2 regions of the Actinomadura kijaniata genome follow, and region 1 is predicted to be linked to the other one. Evidence: riboswitches for the same ligand, from Rfam matches in the RefSeq annotation. Region 1 holds a riboswitch; the other holds the start of a gene.
The links. Region 1 has a riboswitch for glycine ahead of gcvP (aminomethyl-transferring glycine dehydrogenase). Riboswitches for the same ligand answer to the same signal wherever they lie in the genome.
Positions count from the first base shown of each region.

Region 2: linked by a shared signal. The riboswitch ahead of gcvT (glycine cleavage system aminomethyltransferase GcvT) and the one ahead of gcvP (aminomethyl-transferring glycine dehydrogenase) in region 1 are both predicted to bind glycine.

Region 1 is NZ_JACJIA010000005.1:470,939-480,253, reverse strand. It holds gene HNR61_RS22005 (PPOX class F420-dependent oxidoreductase) at 1-50, shown strand, start outside; gene HNR61_RS22000 (tetratricopeptide repeat protein) at 116-1,276, opposite strand; gene HNR61_RS21995 (NADP-dependent oxidoreductase) at 1,548-2,486, opposite strand; gene HNR61_RS21990 (AraC family transcriptional regulator) at 2,620-3,612, shown strand; gene gcvP (aminomethyl-transferring glycine dehydrogenase) at 3,555-6,434, opposite strand; glycine riboswitch at 6,500-6,612, opposite strand; glycine riboswitch at 6,613-6,708, opposite strand; gene HNR61_RS49315 (flippase-like domain-containing protein) at 7,002-9,315, shown strand, end outside.
Region 2 is NZ_JACJIA010000003.1:420,838-430,152, reverse strand. It holds gene HNR61_RS14065 (L-serine ammonia-lyase) at 1-679, opposite strand, end outside; gene glyA (serine hydroxymethyltransferase) at 754-2,010, opposite strand; gene gcvH (glycine cleavage system protein GcvH) at 2,013-2,402, opposite strand; gene gcvT (glycine cleavage system aminomethyltransferase GcvT) at 2,424-3,518, opposite strand; glycine riboswitch at 3,596-3,678, opposite strand; glycine riboswitch at 3,683-3,779, opposite strand; gene HNR61_RS14045 (alginate lyase family protein) at 4,458-5,597, shown strand; gene HNR61_RS14040 (TetR/AcrR family transcriptional regulator) at 5,650-6,234, opposite strand; gene HNR61_RS14035 (ABC transporter ATP-binding protein) at 6,309-8,087, shown strand; gene HNR61_RS14030 (3-oxoacyl-ACP reductase) at 8,134-8,898, opposite strand; gene HNR61_RS14025 (aldehyde dehydrogenase family protein) at 8,899-9,315, opposite strand, start outside.

The DNA.
Region 1 (9,315 bases):
TGCGGGTGCGGATCACCAACGTGATCGCCGAACGCGGCGTCGCGCACTAGAACCGCGGCACCGGAACCGCGGCACCGGAACCGCGGTGCCGGAACCGGGCGGCGCGCCCGCGCGGTCAGGCGTCGGGCGTGCCCATCGCCAGCCGCAGCCGCTCGGCGAAGCTCTCGTGCAGCAGCGGCCCCCAGGCGTAGCCGCCGGGCACCGCCACCGCCTCGCCGATCGCCTCGTCGGCGCCGCCGCGCGCGTACCGGACGGCCAGCAGCGCGTACATGTGGTCCAGCGCGCCGAACGCCTCCTGCGCCAGCGCGGGCAGCGACCCGTCGGCCACCGACTGCTCCACGACCGGCTCCCACCACAGGTCGGCCGGGTCGGTCCCCTCGCCGTCGCCGGCCTCCTCGCCGAAGTCGCGGCGCAGCCGCGCGCGGACCTGCCCGGCCACGCCCGGGTCGGCCAGGCCGCGCCGCCAGGCCTCGCGCGCCTCGGCGTCCCGGCCGCGCAGCGGCAGGGTCCGCGCCAGCAGCTCGGTGGCCAGCGGGCCGACCTCGGGATCGGCGGGCTCGTCGGCGTCGCCGAGCGCGGCCCCGAACGCGCCGATCGCCTGGTCCAGGTAGGCGATGCCGAGCGCGACCGCCAGCCGCGAGTAGGCGTACGGCGAGCCGTCGCGGTCGATCAGCCGCAGCCCGGCGGTCAGGACCCGCTGGGCGCGGGCGGGCTCGCCGCGCTCCAGCAGCCGCTGCGCCAGGTCGTGGGCGGCCAGCGGGCCGTACTCGGGGTCGCCGGTCTCCACCGCCTTCTCCCAGTGGCCGCGCGCGGCCTCGAAGTCGCCGGAGTCGTCGGCCAGCCGCGCCAGCGCCAGGTGGGCGGGCGGCAGGTAGGCGGGGTTGCCGAAGTCGACCACGACCCGCCAGGCGGGCTCGGCCTGCTCGCGCTCCCCGGCGCGTTCGTGGGTGAGGGCCAGGTGGTAGGCGGCGCGCGGCCCGTACTCGGGGTCCCCGGTGGCGATGGCGGTCCGGTCCGCCTCGCGGGCCCCGGCGACGTCGCCGGAGTCGTCCAGCACGACCGCCAGCCCCAGGGCGGCCTGCGCGCGGTGGGGGGTGTCGCCGAGGGCGAGCACCTGTTCGAACAGGCGGGCGGCGCGGGCGGCCTCGCCGTCCTCGGCCAGCCGCCGGGCCCGCTCGCACAGCCGGGACGGGTCCTGGGACTGTTCGAGGGGGTGTTCGAGGGTCGGGTCGTGGGACGGGTCGTCGGACGCGGTCGCGTCAGGCTTGCTGCTCATCGCTCTGCTGCCCTCTGGGGGTCGGGGTCCGCTCCGAGCCTGGGGCCTGTTTCACGGCGGGCCCCGGCCACGCACGCGAGCGCGCCACCCCACCCGCGGGCCCGCAGCCGGGGGCGAGGGCCCTCAGGTCAGACCGCGAAACGATGTCGCGCTCGCCAAGACCTGGTGAGGCGCGAGCCGCCGGGCGAGCGCCGTGGGCCAGGGCTTGGGAACCCAGCCTAGCGACCCGGCCGCCCCGCGTCCCGTGCCGACACACACATCCCCACCAAGATCATCCAACGGGGGTCAGAACGACCTTGCCCGCGATCTCGCCCGCCTCCCCCGCCCGGTGCACGTCGGCCAGCTCGCGCAGCGGACGCGCCGCGGCCTCCACCCGCACCGCCCCGGCGTCCACGAGCCCGACCAGCGCGGCGAGCTGCGCGGTGTCGTTGCGCGCGACGAAGTGGACGGCGCGCACCGACGGGTCGGCCACCGGCACCGGGCCGGTCGCCGAGACCAGCGAGCCGCCGGGGCGGACCAGGGCGGCGAGCGCGGCCCCGGCCTCGGCCGAGGGCACCAGGTGCAGGGCCAGGTCCACGGGCTCCCCGACGGCCTCGGCCGGCGGGGTGCGGGTGTAGTCGACGATCTCGTGGGCGCCCAGGCGGCGCACCGCCGCCGCGCTGCGGCCGCTCGCGGTGGCGATCACGTGGGCCCCGGCGTGCCGGGCGAGCTGGACGGCGAACCGGCCCACTCCCCCGCCCGCGCCGGCCACCAGCACCCGGTCGCCCGGCCCGGCGGCGGCGTGCTCGAACAGGGCCTGCCAGGCGGTGAGCCCGGCGACGGGCAGCGCGGCGGCCGCGGCGAGCGGAACGGCGGCGGGCGCGGCCGTCAGCTCCGTCTCGGCGGCGACGGCGTACTCGGCCGCCGCGCCGCCGCCGTCCAGGCGTCCGACCACGCGGTCGCCGGGCGCGAACGCCGTCACGCCCGGCCCGGTGGCGGCGACCGTCCCGGAGACGTCGGTGCCGAGCACGAACGGCGGCTCGACGGGCAGGACGCCGCGCAGCGCGCCGGACCGCAGGCCGACGTCGGAGGGGTTGTAGGAGGTCGCCGCGACGCGGACCAGCACCCGGCCCGGGCCCGGGACCGGGCGGGGCACGCGGGTGTAGGTGATCACGGACGGGTCGCCGAACGCGGTCACGAGCGCGGCGTTCATGGTGGGCACGGTCGTCATGGCCGGATCCTTTACAAAGTAGATCTTTTGCTTGGTTCCAGCCTAGGAACGGACCTTCCGGACGTTCCATGCCGTCTCGTCTCGTTTTCCTACGCGCCCGTCTCACCGGGGCACACGGCGTTAGAGTGCGGGCGTGGACGTGCTCAGCGACGTGGTCGCGGTGACGCGCACGGGGGAACCGCGGTCGGCGCGCGTCGCCTGGCACGCGCCCTTCGGGCAGCGGTTCGGGGAGGTCCCCGGGGCGGCGGGATTCCAGGTGGTGCTGCAGGGCTCGTGCTGGCTGCGGCCCGAGGACGGCCCGCCGGTCGCGCTCGGGGCCGGGGACGTGGTGTTCTTCCCGCACGGCGGGGCGCACGCCCTGGCCGACTCCCCCGGCACCCCGCTGACGGCGCGGGCGTGCCTGCCCGACGACGCCCTCCCCCGCTACGCCGCTCCCCCGGACGGGCCGGGCGAGCCGGCCGCCGTGACGCTGTGCGGGGCCTACCGGCTCGACCCGCGCCGCGCCCACCCGCTGCTGCTGGACCTGCCGGAGATCGTGCACCTGCCCGCCCGGGCCGGGCGGCACACCCGGGTCCGCGCCGCCGTGGAGCTGCTGGGCGCCGAGCTGACCGACCCGCGCCCCGGCGTCGACGCGGTCGTGCCCGCGCTGCTGGACACGCTGCTGATGTACATCCTGCGGGCCTGGTTCGCCGACCGGCCCGCGCACGTCCCGGTGTCGGGGTGGGCGGCGGCGCTGGCGGACCGGGGCGTGACGGCCGCGCTGGACGCGCTGCACCGGGACCCGGCCCGGTCCTGGACGATCGCCGGGCTGGGCGCGGTGGCGGGGATGTCGCGGGCGGCGTTCGCGCGGCGCTTCACCGCGCTGGTCGGCCGCCCGCCGCTGGCGTACCTGACCTGGTGGCGGATGACCACGGCGGCGCGGCTGCTGGAGGAAGGCGACGACCCGCTCGTCCGGGTGGCCGAGCGGGTCGGGTACGGGTCGGAGTTCGCCTTCGCCAACGCCTTCAAGCGCGAGTTCGGGGTCGCGCCGGGGCGTTACCGCAGGACGTCGCGGGCCCCCCTGGGGGCTCAGTCCTCGAACGCCTCCGGCGGCGGGCAGGAGCACACCAGGTTGCGGTCGCCGTAGGCCTGGTCGATCCGGCGCACCGGCGGCCAGTACTTGCCCTCCCGCAGCGACGGCAGCGGGTAGGCCGCCTCCTGCCGGGAGTAGGCGTGCTTCCAGTCCTCGTCCAGCAGGGCCGCCGCGGTGTGCGGGGCGTGCTTCAGCGGGTTGTCCTCGCGGTCGTGGGAGCCGTCGGCGACCCGCTGGATCTCCCGGCGGATCTCGACCATGGCGTCGACGAACCGGTCCAGCTCGGCCAGGTCCTCCGACTCGGTCGGCTCGATCATCAGGGTGCCCGCGACCGGGAACGACAGGGTCGGCGCGTGGAAGCCGTAGTCGATCAGCCGCTTGGCGACGTCCTCGGCGGTGATCCCCGTCTCCTTGGTGATCTTGCGGAGGTCGGCGATGCACTCGTGCGCGACCAGGCCGTTGCGGCCGGTGTAGAGGATCGGGTAGTGCGGGGCGAGCCGGGCCGCCAGGTAGTTGGCACCGATGATCGCGGCCTCGGTGGCGGCGCGCAGACCGTCGGGGCCCATCATCGCGATGTAGGCCCAGGAGATCGGCAGGATGCCCGCCGAGCCCCACGGGGCCGCCGAGATCGGGCCGACGCCGGTCTCGCGCGGGCCGGCCTCCGGCCGCAGCGGGTGGTTGGGCAGGAACGGCACCAGGTGCTCGCGGACGCCGACCGGGCCGACGCCGGGGCCGCCGCCGCCGTGCGGGATGCAGAAGGTCTTGTGCAGGTTCAGGTGCGACACGTCGGAGCCGAACTCGCCGGGCCGGGCCAGGCCGACCAGGGCGTTGAGGTTGGCGCCGTCGACGTAGACCTGGCCGCCCGCGGCGTGCACGGCCTCGCAGACCTCGGTGATGGTCTCCTCGAACACGCCGTGCGTGGACGGGTACGTCACCATGATCGCGGCGAGGTCGGCGCCGTGCTTGCCGATCTTGGCGTGCAGGTCGGCGATGTCGATGTTGCCGTGGTCGTCGCACTTGACGACCACGACCTTCATCCCGGCCATCACGGCGCTGGCGGCGTTGGTGCCGTGCGCCGACGACGGGATCAGGCAGATGTTCCGGTGCCCCTCGCCGCGCGAGGCGTGGTAGCCGCGGATCGCCAGCAGGCCGGCCAGCTCGCCCTGGGATCCGGCGTTGGGCTGGACCGACACCTTGGCGTAGCCGGTGATCTCGGCCAGCGCCGACTCCAGCTCCTCGATCAGCTCGACGTACCCCTGGGCCTGGTCGATCGGCGCGAACGGGTGGATGTTCGCGAACTCCGGCCAGGTGACGGGCTCCATCTCCGTGGTGGCGTTCAGCTTCATCGTGCAGGAGCCCAGCGGGATCATCGACCGGTCCAGCGCGATGTCCTTGTCCTGGAGCCGGCGCAGGTACCGCAGCATCGCGGTCTCGGAGCGGTGCTGGTGGAACACCGGGTGGTTCAGGTACGGGCTCTGGCGGCGCAGCGCCTCGGGGAACGCCGGCGCGACCTCGGCGGTCCCGGCGCTCTCGATCCCGAACGCGGCCAGCACGGCGGTGACGTGCTCGGGCAGCGTGGTCTCGTCGCAGGCGACCGCGACGTGGTCGGCGTCCTGGCGCCGCAGGTTGACGCCGCGCTCCAGGGCGGCCCGCACGACCTCGTCGGCGCGGCCGGGCACGCGGGCCAGCACGGTGTCGAAGAACGAGCCGTGCACGACCTCCACGCCCCCGGCGCGCAGCGCGGCGGCCAGTTCGGCGGCGCGGGCGTGGGTGCGCTGGGCGATGGCGGCCAGGCCCTCGGGGCCGTGGTAGACGGCGTACATGCTCGCCATGACGGCCAGCAGCACCTGGGCGGTGCAGATGTTGCTGGTGGCCTTCTCGCGGCGGATGTGCTGCTCGCGGGTCTGCAGGGCCAGGCGGTAGGCGGTGGCGCCGTCGGCGTCGACCGACACGCCGACCAGGCGGCCGGGCAGCTGGCGCTGGATGCCCTCGCGGACGGCCATGTAGCCGGCGTGCGGGCCGCCGAAACCGTAGGGGACGCCGAACCGCTGGGAGGAGCCGACGACGATGTCGGCGCCGAACTCGCCCGGCGGGCGCAGCAGCGTCAGCGCCAGCAGGTCGGCGGCGACGACGACCTGCGCGCCCCGCTCGTGGGCCTGCGCGGCGACCGGCTCCAGGTCGCGGACCGCGCCGGACGCGCCGGGGTACTGGAGCAGCACGCCGAAGAAGTCGCCCTCGGGCAGGCCGCCGGACAGGTCGGCGGTGACGACCTCGATGCCCAGCGGGACGGCGCGGGTGCGCACGACCTCGATCGTCTGCGGCAGGGCGTCGGCGTCGACCAGGAAGGCGCCGGGCTCCTTGCGCCGCGACACCCGGTGGGCGAGGGTCATCGCCTCGGCGGCGGCGGTGCCCTCGTCGAGCATGGAGGCGTTGGCGACCGGCAGGCCGGTCAGGTCGGCCACCACGGTCTGGAAGTTCAGCAGGGCCTCCAGGCGGCCCTGGGAGATCTCCGGCTGGTAGGGCGTGTAGGCGGTGTACCAGCCCGGGTTCTCCAGGACGTTGCGCAGGATGACGCCCGGGGTGATCGTGCCGTGGTAGCCCAGGCCGATCATGGAGGTGTACACCTTGTTCTTGGCGGCCAGCTCGCGCAGCCGGGCCAGGGCGGCCGGCTCGCTCAGCGCCGGCGGCAGCTCCAGCGGCCGGTCGGTGCGGATGGCGGCCGGGACGGCGTCGTCCACGAGCGCCTCGGCGGAGGCGTAGCCGATCGCGGCCAGCATCCGGGCCTGGTCGTCGGGGGACGGCCCGATGTGCCGGTCGGCGAACTGCTCCCGGGCCTGCTGCGGCGATGCCACCGGGGCGAAGTACTGGGCGGTCATTGGGGAGCCTCCTGGCTGCTGGGGTCGCTCAGGGCCGCCAACGGCCCTGGCTGGGCCGGTGGCCGGTCTCCCCCTCTGTCATGGGCACCTGAGAGCTTCACCCGCCGGAGCGGGGTTTCCCCTTCGGTGAGCCGCCCCTTCCCCGCCGGGGGAAGTCACGCCTGCTTTCCAGAGGTGCCTCGCCCGAGCGGTCCTTTTGCCTGAGAGGTTCCGGGGAGGGTTGCCCCTTCGGCGCCCCACGCTGGCCGCGTGGGATCTCTCCCGCACGGGGTCGACGGCTGTCCTTGGAGTGAACTCTATCCAACGGATCGTCCCCGCGATCTACCCGGGAGGCCCGCGTACCGCGCTCCCCCGACCCGGAGTCGCCCGCGGAGGCCCCGCAAGTACGATATGCACAGCTCAGGAAGACGGGGACCGGCCGTGGCCAGGGGCGGGGCCGCGAGGCGGAAGGGCATGGGGGCTGGGTTTGGAGCATGCGCACGGTCAGGTCGACGCGAACCGCCCTCGACGGGGCCGCCTCCGTTCTGCGACGCTGATCACGGTGACCTGTCCGGACGGCGGTGCGCGGTGACGCAGACCCACGACGAGAGGACCGAGCGGGCGACGCGGTCCGACCCCGGCACGGCGGCCACGGCGGCCGTGACCGTCGACGAGCCCGCCCGCCCCAACCGGGTGCGCCGCTCCAGCGACGCGTTCCGCTTCGCCGCCTCCCTGCTGGGCCTGGCCGCGGTGATCCTGCTGGTGTCGTTCGCCCAGCAGACCACGCGCGGGATCCAGACCGACATCACCGAGGGCACCGCGCACGCCCCGCACGCCCTGCTGGCGCTGGCGACCCTGGCCTCCAGCTTCGGCGTGCTGGCGGTGCCGGTGGCGTTCGCGGTGGAACGGCTGCTGCACCGCGACGGCCAGCGCGTCGCGGTCGCGCTGCTGGCCGCCACGATCGCGTTCGCGCTGACGGTGCTGCTGGACGGCTGGGAGATCCCGGCCGCGCCCGGCGGCGTGCTGGACTCGCTGATCTGGGGCGGCACCGGCACCGCCCCGCTGCACACCGACATCACCCCGGTGATCGCGTTCGTGACGGCGGTCGGGATGGCCGGGCGGACCCGCTGGCAGACCGCCGCCTGGCTGATGATCGGGCTGGCGGCGCTGACCGGCCTGACCGCCGCCTACGCCTCGGTCGCGGCGCTGACCGCCACCTACTTCCTCGGCCGCGCCATCGGCCACGGCACCCTGTACGCGGTCGGCGCCCCCAACACCCGCCCGCCCGGCGCCGCCGTGCTGGGCGCGCTGGAACGCCTGGGGCTGCGGCCGGCGCGCGCCGAGCGGGTCCCGGCCCCCGCCGACGAGCCCCGCTGCTACCTGGTCGGCGTCGCGCGCGACCCCGACGGTTCCCCCGCCGACGCCTCACCCGCCGACGCCACCGGCCCGGCCCTGCCGTGCGGCGAGTGGCAGCTGCGGGTCCACGTCCTGGACCGGGACCTGCAGACCGCCGGGCTGCCCTACCGGCTGTGGCGGCTCGCGCGGCTGCGCAGCGGCGCGCCCCGGCGGGCGCTGCGGTCGCTGCGCCGCTCCCTGGAGCAGGAGTCCCTGATGTCCTACGCCGTGACCGCCTCGGGGGTCCGCACGCCCCGGCTGGTCGCCACGGCGGAGGTCGGCACCGAGGCGGCGCTGCTGGCCTACGCGCACGTCCCCGGGCGGCGGCTGGACGACGTCCCCGACGAGGAGCTCACCGACGCGCTGCTGACCGACGTGTGGCGGCAGTTCCGGCGGTTGCAGGCGGCGCGGCTGGCGCACCGGCGGCTGGAGGGCGACGCGATCCTCGTCGACGACGAGGGCCGCCCCCACCTGGTGGAGCTGGGCGCGGGCGAGATCGCCGCCGGTGACCTGCTGCTGCGGCTGGACCTGGCGCAGCTGCTGACCACCCTGGCGCTGCGGGTCGGCCCGGAGCGGGCCGTGCGCACCGCCTCGGGCGTGCTGGGCGAGAAGGCCCTGGCCTCGGCCGTGCCGCTGCTCCAGCGGGTCGCGCTGTCGCGGGGCACCCGCAGCGCCGTGCGGCACGACAAGGAGCTGCTGACCCGCATCCGCGAGCAGATCCTGCGGCTGGAGCCCGAGAGCGAGGCCCCGCCGATCCGGCTGGAGCGGTTCCGCCCCCGGACGATCTTCAGCATCGTCGCGCTGACCGCCGCCGCCTACATCGTCGTGCCACAGCTGGGCAGCGTTGACCTGCCCCACCTGCTGGCCACCGCCAACTGGTGGTGGGCGCTGGTCGGCCTGGCGGCGGCGGCCGCGACGTACCCGGCGGCGGCGTGGATGGTGATGGGGTTCGTGCCCGAGCGGCTGTCGCTGTGGCGCACGGTGCTGGTGCAGCTCGCCGCGTCGTTCGTGAAGCTGGTGGCCCCGGCCGCCGTCACCGGCGTGGCGCTCAACACCCGCTACCTCCAGCGCTCCGGGGTGCGGCCGGGCCCGGCGGTCGCCAGCGTCGGCGCCTCCCAGCTCGCCGGGATGGTCATCCACATCCTGCTGCTGATCATGTTCGGGTTCCTGACCGGGTCGGCCGCCAACGCCACCCGCGACCTGGCCCCGTCCCGCACGGTCGTCATCGCGCTGCTGGCCCTCGCCGTGGTCGCCAGCGTGGCCCTGGCCGTCCCCCGCGTGCGGCGGCTGGTGGCCGGGCGGCTGCGCGACATGTTCTCCGGGGTGGTGCCGCGCCTGGTGGACGTGCTGCAGTCGCCGGGCAAGATGCTCACCGGGTTCGGCGGCACGATCCTGCTGACCGTCGGGTTCGTGGTGTGCCTGGACGCCTCGATCCGCGCGTTCGGCGGGGAGCTGCCCTGGACGGCCGTGGCGGTGGTGTTCCTGACCGCCAACGCGGTCGGGTCGG
Region 2 (9,315 bases), on a different contig from region 1:
GCTGCACGCAGGACCGCATGACCTGCCACAGCTCGACCAGGCCGTCGCGGATCTCCCGCTCGGTGCGGCCGAACGCCTGCTCGTTCTCCATCATCAGGCCGGAGATCGACAGGCCCGTCTCGCGGCAGCGCTCCAGCAGCTCGGCGGCCGTGTCGAAGCGGTGCGGCAGCTCGGTGTCGTCGGCCTTGATGCGGTCGGCGCCGGTGGCGTTCTCGTCGACGACGAAACCGCCGCCCACCGAGTAGTAGACCTTGGAGCGCAGCTCGTTGCCGTCGGCGTCGAACGCCGCGAAGCGCATCCCGTTCGGGTGCCCCGGCAGCGACTGCTTGCGCTCGAAGACGAGGTGCTCCCCGACGACGAACGGGACCTCCACCTCGCCGAAGACCGTCAGCCGCTCCGTCTCGCGGATCCTCGCCAGGCGGGCGTCGACCGCGTCCACGTCCACCAGCTCCGGCTTGTCGCCCTCCAGCCCGAGCATCACGGCCTTGTCGGAGCCGTGGCCCTTGCCGGTCAGGCCGAGCGAGCCGTACAGGACCGCCCGGACGGAGGCCGTCTTCTCCAGCAGGCCGTCATCGTGCAGGCCCCGCGCGAAGCGGTGCGCCGCCGCCATCGGACCGCCCGTGTGGGACGACGACGGGCCGATGCCGATCTTGAAGAGGTCGAAAACACTGATAGCCATGGGTGCTACCTCGTTGTAGCGAGCCCCCTCCGTATGCCCGCGCGGGCGCGGATCACGCGGAGGGGGCCGGGGAGTTACAGGTGGGGATACAGCGGGTGCCGGTCGGCCAGCGCCCGCACACGGCCCGCCAGCGCGTCCTTGTCGAACGACGGCTGCAGGGCCAGCGCGATGATGTCGGCGACCTCGGCGAAGTCCTCGTCCCGGAAGCCGCGGGTGGCCAGGGCCGGGGTGCCGATCCGCAGGCCGGAGGTGACCATCGGGGGGCGCGGGTCGTTGGGCACCGCGTTGCGGTTGACCGTGATGCCGATCTCGTGCAGGCGGTCCTCGGCGTCGCGCCCGGTCAGCTCCGAGTCCACCAGGTCCACCAGGACCAGGTGCACGTCGGTGCCGCCGGTCAGCACCTTCACGCCCGCCTTGGCGGCGTCCTCGGCCAGCAGCCGCTCGGCCAGGATCCGCGCGCCGTCCAGGGTCCGCTGCTGCCGGTCCCTGAACTCCTCGGACGCCGCGAACCTCAGCGCCACGGCCTTGGCCGCGATGACGTGCTCCAGCGGACCGCCCTGCATGCCCGGGAAGACGGCAGAGTTGATCTTCTTGCCGTACTCCTCCTTCGCCAGGATCAGACCGCCGCGCGGACCGCCGAGGGTCTTGTGCGTGGTCGTGGTGACGATGTCGGCGTGCGGCACGGGCGACGGGTGCAGCCCCGCCGCGACCAGGCCCGCGAAGTGGGCCATGTCCACCATCAGCAGCGCCCCGACCGAGTCGGCGATCTCCCGGAACGCCGCGAAGTCGAGCTGCCGCGGGTACGCCGACCAGCCCGCGACGATCATCTTGGGCCGGTGCTCGGCGGCCAGCGCGGCGACCTCGTCCATGTCCACCAGGCCGTCCTCGGCGCGCACGTGGTAGGGCACCACGTTCAGCGTCTTGCCCGAGTAGTTCAGCCGCATGCCGTGGGTGAGGTGGCCGCCGTGCGCCAGGTCCAGGCCGAGGATGGTGTCGCCGTGCTGGAGCAGCGCGAAGTACACCGCCGTGTTGGCCTGCGCGCCCGAGTGGGGCTGCACGTTGGCGTGCTCGGCCCCGAACAGCTCCTTGGCCCGGTCGATGGCGAGCTGCTCGGTGACGTCCACGTACTCGCAGCCGCCGTAGTACCGCCGGCCCGGGTACCCCTCGGCGTACTTGTTGGTCATCACCGAGCCCTGGGCCTCCAGGACCGCCACGGGGGCGAAGTTCTCGGAGGCGATCATCTCCAGGGTCGACTGCTGGCGGTGCAGCTCGTCGGCGATGGCCTTGGCGACCTCGGGGTCGGCGGCGGCGAGGGAGTCGTTGAGCTGCACCCTCAGGCCTCCTCGACCAGCTTGGCGTAGGCCTCGGCGTCCAGCAGGTCGCCCGGCTCCTCGCTGACGCGGACCTTGACGATCCAGCCCTCGCCGTAGGGGTCGTCGTTGATGACCTTCGGCTCGTCGATCACGGCCTGGTTGACCGCGACGACCTCGCCGTTGACCGGGGCGTACAGGTCGGAGACCGACTTGGTGGACTCCACCTCGCCGAAGGTCTCGCCGGACTCGACGGTGTCACCCTCGTTCGCCTGAAGCTCGATGAAGACGATCTCGCCGAGCGAGTCGGCGGCGTGCGCGGTGATGCCGATGGTGACGATGCCGTCCTCGTTGTCGAGGCCGGCGACCCACTCGTGCTCCTCGCTGTAACGGAGCTGCTCCGGAACACTCACGATTGTTTCTCTCTCCAGGTCTCAGGAACGCTTGTAGAACGGCAGGGCGACCACGTCGACCGGCTCGCGCCGGCCACGGACGTCCACCGCGAGCTCGGTCTCCCCGACACCGCTGTCGAGGTAGGCCATGGCGATCGGCCTGCCCAGTGTGGGCGACGGAGCGCCACTGGTCACGACCCCGCACGGCGTGCCGTCGGACGTGACGACGTCGTACCCCCTGCGGGGCGCGCGACGCCCCCGCGCGACCAGCCCCACGAGCCTACGGCCTGCGGGGGTCTGCGCGGCCGCCTCCAGCGCGGACCGGCCGACGAAGTCCCCCTCCTTCTCGAACTTCACGACCCGGCCCAGCCCCGCCTCGAACGGGGTGGTCTCGGCCGTGAGCTCGTTGCCGTACAGCGGCATGCCCGCCTCCAGGCGGAGGGTGTCGCGCGCCGACAGGCCGCAGGGGACCACGCCCTCGACCGCGGCCAGGGCCCGCCAGAGCGCGACGGCGTCGGCGGCGTCCACGAAGAGCTCGAACCCGTCCTCGCCGGTGTAGCCGGTCCGGGCGATGAGCGCGTCGATCCCGGCGACCTCGTCCGCCATGATCGCGTAGTACTTCAGCCCGGGCAGCGGCGCGTCGGTGAACCGGCTCAGGATCTCCTGCGCGTCCGGCCCCTGCAGCGCGATCAGCGCGTAGGAGTCGCTGCGGTCCTCCACGGCGGCCTCGAACCCGGCGGCCCGCTCGACCAGGGCCTCGCGGACGACGGCGACGTTCGCGGCGTTGGCGACGACCAGGTAGGTCTCGTCGGCCAGCCGGTACACGATCAGGTCGTCCAGCACGCCGCCGTCATGGGCGCAGATCATGGTGTAGCGGGCCTTGCCCACGGCCATCGGCGAGATGTTGCCGACCAGCGCGTGGTCGAGGGCCGCGGCGGCCCGCGGGCCCGAGACGAAGATCTCCCCCATGTGGGACAGGTCGAACAGCCCGGCGGCGGTGCGGACGGCCCTGTGCTCGGCGGTCTCGCTGGAGTACCGCAGCGGCATCAGGTATCCCGCGAAATCCACGAGGTTCGCGCCGAGCTCGGCATGAACGTCGTGCAGCGGCGTCTTCTTCGGGGCGTTCTCGGCGGACATTCGGGTCGGCTCCTTCGTCGCGGGCGCAGGCAGGCACAATCGTCCCACTCGCGCACCGGGCGTGGTCGGTGCCTCCCCCTCTGTCATCGGCGCCTGAGAGCTTCACCCCGTGGGGCTTTCACCTTCGGCGGGGGACCGGCGGGTCCCCGCTTTCCAGAGGTCGCCTGGTCCGCGCGGTCCGTGGGCCTGAGAGGTTCCGGGGAGGATTTGCTCCTTCGGCGTCCCTGACTGGCGACCAGGGCACTCTCCCGCACGGGATCAACGGCTGAGGCCAATCTAGCAGCGCCGATGACCTGCGACCAGCCGACGGAACGCCCTGATCTGAGCCGGTTCGCCACGCGATGCCGCGCGCGTCTGGTTACATGATCCGGTCTGAGGTCGTGTGAGGGAGACGGAAATTCGATGAGGCTCGGCCGCGCCCGGAACTGGGTCCTGGCCATCGTGGTCACCGCGATCGTCGTCGCCGCGCTCCGACGCCGCGCCGCCCGGGGCGGAGACCGTAGCGACGGCACCGGCGGGAAGCCGGACCAGACCACCAACCCCCGGACCGCGAGACGCGGTTCCCCACCGTCATCCCGACCAGAACCACCGGAAGGAGCCGAACGCCCCCGCCGGAACGCGCTACCCCCCGCGAACACGCCCCTCCCCGAGGGCACGCCACCCAGCGGGGATGGACCGTTCCCCCAAACAGCCCCACCCCACCACGGCACACCACCACACGAAGACAGGCCACTCCACGAGAGCACGCCGTTCCAGGATGGTGCGCCGTCCCACGGGGGTGCGTCGCCCCGTGAGGGGGCTTCATCTCGTGAGGGGGCGCTGTCCCGTGAGGGGGCGGCGCTTGAGGGCGTGTCGCCGGGTGGGGGCGGATCTTCGGGTGAGGGTGCGGCGTCCGGGGGAGCGGGGAGGAGGCGGCGGACGCGGGTACGGGCGACCGTGGTGAGCGGGGTCGTCGCCGTGGCCGCGTCGGCGGCCGTCGTCGCGGCCACGCTCGGGACCGGGAACGCGGGCGGCGGGGACTCCGGCGCGCCCGCGCCCGCCCACCGGCCGCCCCCCGCCTTCCAGCACCCGGGGGTGATCACCGGGGCGGCCGAGCTGGACGCGGCCCGGACCAGGATCAGGGCGGGGCGGCAGCCGTGGCGGAACGCCTACACCGCCCTGCGCGGCAGCGAGTTCGCGGCGCTGACCTGGCGGCCCCGGGCCCAGGGCGTCGTGGCGTGCGGTGTCCCCGGCTCCGCCGACCGGGGGTGCGCCGCCGAACGCCGGGACGCCACCGCCGCCTACGTCCACGCCCTGAGCTGGTACCTGTCGCGCGACGAGCGCCACGCCCGCAAGGCCATGGCGATCATGGACGCGTGGTCGGCGCGGCTGCGCGAGCACACCGGCGCGCGCGCCCCGCTCCAGGCCGCGCGGGCGGGCATGGACTTCGTCCGCGCCGCCGAGCTGATCAAGCACGGGCACGGGCGCTGGGCGGGGCAGCAGCGGTTCGCCGACACCCTGCGGCGACTGTACCTGCCGCTGGTCGACCGGCCCTACCCGCAGGTCAACGGCAACGTCGAGCTCACCACCCTGAACGCCGCCTCCGCCATCGCCGTCCACCTCGACGACCGGGCCGCGTTCGACCGGGCGGTGGGGCTGTGGCGCAAGCGCCTGCCGCAGTACGTCTACCTGCGTTCCGACGGTCCGGCCCCGCAGGCCCCGGCGGCCGTCGCGGCCGCGAGGTTCTGGCACAACCCGGCCAGGCTGGCGGACGGCCTCACCCAGGAGACCTGCCGGAGCCTGGAGTACGCGGGGCAGGGGCTGGCGGCGGCGCTCGACGTCGCGGCGACCGCGCGCCTCCAGGGCGTCGACCTGTACGGGGAGGCCCGCCCCCGCCTGACGGCCGCGCTGGAGCTGCACGCCCGGAACCCGGCGCGGCTCTGCCGGGGCGGGTCGAAGGGCTCGCTGGGCCCGGTGCTGGAGGTCGGCCACGACTCCTACCGGCGGCTCGGCGTGAAGCTGCCGTTCACCGGGCGGGCGGTGGCGGGCCGGCAGGCGGCGGGCGGCTGGGAGGTCCTTTCGCGCACCGCGAGTCCGTGACGGGTCGCGACCGGCGGCGTACGGGTGCGTTCCCGTGCGCCGCCGTCGCGTTTCACGGGGCCGTCGCGACCATCTTGTGGAGCGAGCGCAGGCACATGGTCAGCGCGGTGTGCCGGGTGACGCCGTCCTCCCGGGCGTGCGACCACGCCGCGAACAGCAGCGCCCAGAGCGCCTGAACGATCCACTCGGGTGACATCTCGGGGTCGAAGGCGCCCGCCCGGCGGCCCCGGCGCAGCAGGTCCAGCAGCGCCCGGTCGGCGGGCGTCTCCTCCTGCCAGCCCTCCCAGGCGATGAGCTGCGGGTTCTCGAACATCAGCGACAGCCCGTCACCGACCTCGAAGTACTCCTGGCAGAGCCGGTCCAGGGCGGCCGGCGCCGGGCCGTCGTGGGGGCGGGCGCGCTCGGTGGCGAGCTGGATCTGTTCGAGGACGCGGGCGCCGATGGCGTTCAGCAGGTCGGCGCGCTCGGGGAAGTAGCGGTGCACGGTGGTGCGCCCCACCCCGGCGGCGGCGGCCACGTCGCCGAGGGACGCGGCCGGGTTCTCGCGCAGGGTCGCGATGGCGGCGTCGATGATGGCGTTCCGCGTCCGGGCCCGTGCTCTGCTCTCGGTCGAGGGTTCCGCCTGCTTCTGTGCCATGTGCATACGGTAACGCGCCGTCCGCAATGAAACACATTTGACACCGATGGAACATTGCTGTTCCACTGGAGAACATGGATGATCCGAAGCCTTCGATGAACCTGCCGCGGCTGCGCGTGCTGTGGTCGTTCACCCGCCCGCACCGCGGCACCCTCGCGGTGGGCCTGGCGATGTCGCTGGTCTCGTCCGCGCTGGGCCTGGCCACGCCGATGGTCACCAAATGGGTCCTGGACAGCCTCTCCGCCCGGTCCTCCCTGCTCGGCCCGATCGTCGCGATGCTGGTGCTGCTCGTGGTCGGCCTGGTGATCACCTACCGGCAGTGGGTGCTGCTCGGCACGCTCGGCGAGCGCGTCGTGCTGGAGGCCCGCGAGTCCCTGGTCCGGCGGATGCTGCGGGCCACGGTGCCCGCGCTGGCCCGCCGTTCCACCGGCGAGCTGGTCACCCGCGTCACCTCCGACACCCTCCTGCTGCGCGAGGCCGCCGCCACCAGCCTGGTCGGCCTGGTGAACGGGCTGGTCATGCTGGTCGGCACGCTCGTGCTGATGGGCGTGCTCGACCTGCCGCTGCTCGGCGTGACCGTGGCGGCCACGGTCGTGGTGGTGGTGCTGTTCGCGCTGCTGATGCCGGGGATCGCCAAGGCGCAGGTCCGCGCCCAGGACACCATCGGACGGCTCGGCGGCGTCCTGGAGGGCGCGCTGCGCGCGATCCGCACCGTCAAGGTCAGCGGCGCCGAGGACCGCCAGGCCGAGAAGATCATCGACGATGCCCGCGCCTCCGCCGCGCACGGCGTGCGCGCCCTGCGCCGCGAGGCGATCGCCTGGGTGATCGCCTGGTCCGGCCTGCAACTGGCGATCATCATGATCCTCGGGCTGGGCGCCTGGCGGGTCGGCGGCGGCGAGCTGGCGGTGTCCAGCCTGATCGCGTTCCTGCTCTACGCGTTCGGCCTGATGGAGCCGATCATGGAGCTGAGCCAGAGCATGACGACCCTCCAGAACGGCATCGCCGCCGCCGAGCGCATCCGCGAGATCGAGGACCTGGAGGTCGAGCCCGCCCCCGGCCCGGCCGCCGCCGCGCGCCCGCGCCCCGACGGCGGCCCGGTCCTGGAGATCCGGAACGTCACCGCCGCCTACGGCCCCGGCCTGCCCCCGGCCGTCCGGGACGTCACCCTGACCGTCCCGCGCCGCGGCCACCTGGCGATCGTCGGCCCGTCCGGCGCGGGCAAGACGACGCTGCTGTCCCTGATCCTGCGCTTCCTGGAACCGCAGGAGGGCGAGCTGCGCCTCGACGGCACGCCCTACCGCGACCTCACGCACGCCGAGATCCGGTCCCGCCTCGCCTACGTGGAGCAGGACACCCCGATCGTGCCCGGCACCATCGGCGAGAACGTCCGCTACGCCGCCCCCGACGCCACCGACGACGAGGTCGCCGGGGTGCTGCGCGCGATCCGCCTCGCCGACAAGGTCGACACCCTGGACGAGGGCCTGGACACGCCGCTGACCTCCACCTCGGTGTCCGGCGGCGAACGCCAGCGCATCGCGCTCGCCCGCGCCCTGCTGCGCACCCCCGAGGTGCTGCTGCTGGACGAGGCCACGGCCCAGCTCGACGGCCTCACCGAGGACGCCATCCACCGCTGCGTCCGCGAACGGGCCGCGACCGGCGCGGTCGTGACGATCGCCCACCGCCTCTCCACGGTGATCGACGCCGACACGATCGTGCTGATGGAGGCGGGCCGCGTCCGCGCCCAGGGCACCCACGGGGAACTCCTGGAACGCGACTCCCTGTACCGCGAGCTGGTGGAGGCGCTCCGCATCGCCAACGTGACCGGCACCGCGGGGACCACCGTCCCCGCGTGAGCGGCGGAGTCCGTGGGGCGTCCGCCTGCCGGACGCCCCACGCGCCCTACAGCGGGGTCACGTACGCGCCCGAGATCCCGCCGTCCACCAGGAACTCCGACGCGGTGATGAAGCTGGAGTCGTCGGAGGCCAGGAACGCGACCGCCGCCGCGATCTCGGCGGCCTCGGCGAAACGCCCCATCGGGATGTGGACGAGCCTCCGGGCCGCACGCTCGGCGTCCTTGGCGAACAACTCCATGAGCAGCGGCGTCGCGACCGGTCCCGGGCACAGCGCGTTCACGCGGATCCCCTCGCGCGCGAACTGCACCCCCAGCTCCCGCGACATCGCCAGCACGCCGCCCTTGGAGGCGGTGTAGGAGATCTGCGAGGTCGCCGCCCCCATCACCGCCACGAACGACGCGGTGTTGATGATCGATCCCTTGCCCCGCTCCCGCATGTACGGGATCACGTGCTTGCAGCACAGGTAGACGCTGGTGAGGTTCACGTCCTGGACGCGCCGCCACGCCTCCAGCCCCGTCTCCAGGATCGAGTCGTCGTCCGGCGGCGAGATCCCGGCGTTGTTGAACGCCACGTCGATCCGCCCGTAGGCGCGGTGCGCGGCCTCGTACAGCGCCCGCACCTCCTCCTCGGAGGTGACGTCCACCTTCACGAACAGCCCGCCGACCTCCCCGGCCGCCGCCTTGCCGCCGGTCTCGTCCAGGTCGGCGACCACGACGCGCGCGCCCTCCCGCGCCAGCCGCCGGACGGTCGCCAGCCCGATCCCGCTCGCGCCGCCGGTGACGACGGCCACGCGGTCCTCAAGACGCTGCACTCATTCCTCCGTTGCGATGAAGACGTTCTTGACGTCGGTGAACGCGTCCAGGGCGTCCGGGCCGAGCTCCCGGCCCAGCCCCGACTGCTTGAACCCGCCGAACGGCGTCCAGTAGCGGACCGACGAGTGCGAGTTGACCGACAGGTTCCCCGCCTCGACGGCGCGCGCCATCCGCAGTCCCCGGCCCAGGTCGCGGGTCCAGATCGACCCGGACAGGCCGTAGACGGTGTCGTTGGCCAGCCGCACCGCGTCGTCCTCGTCCTCGAACGGCGCGACCGTCACCACCGGCCCGAACACCTCCTCGTTCCAGGCGGGCAGGGCCGCGAAGCCCGGCGTGGCCAGCACGGTCGGCGGGAACCAGAAGCCCGGCCCCCCGGGCGCCGGCCCCCGGAACGCGACCGGCGCGCCGTCCGGGAC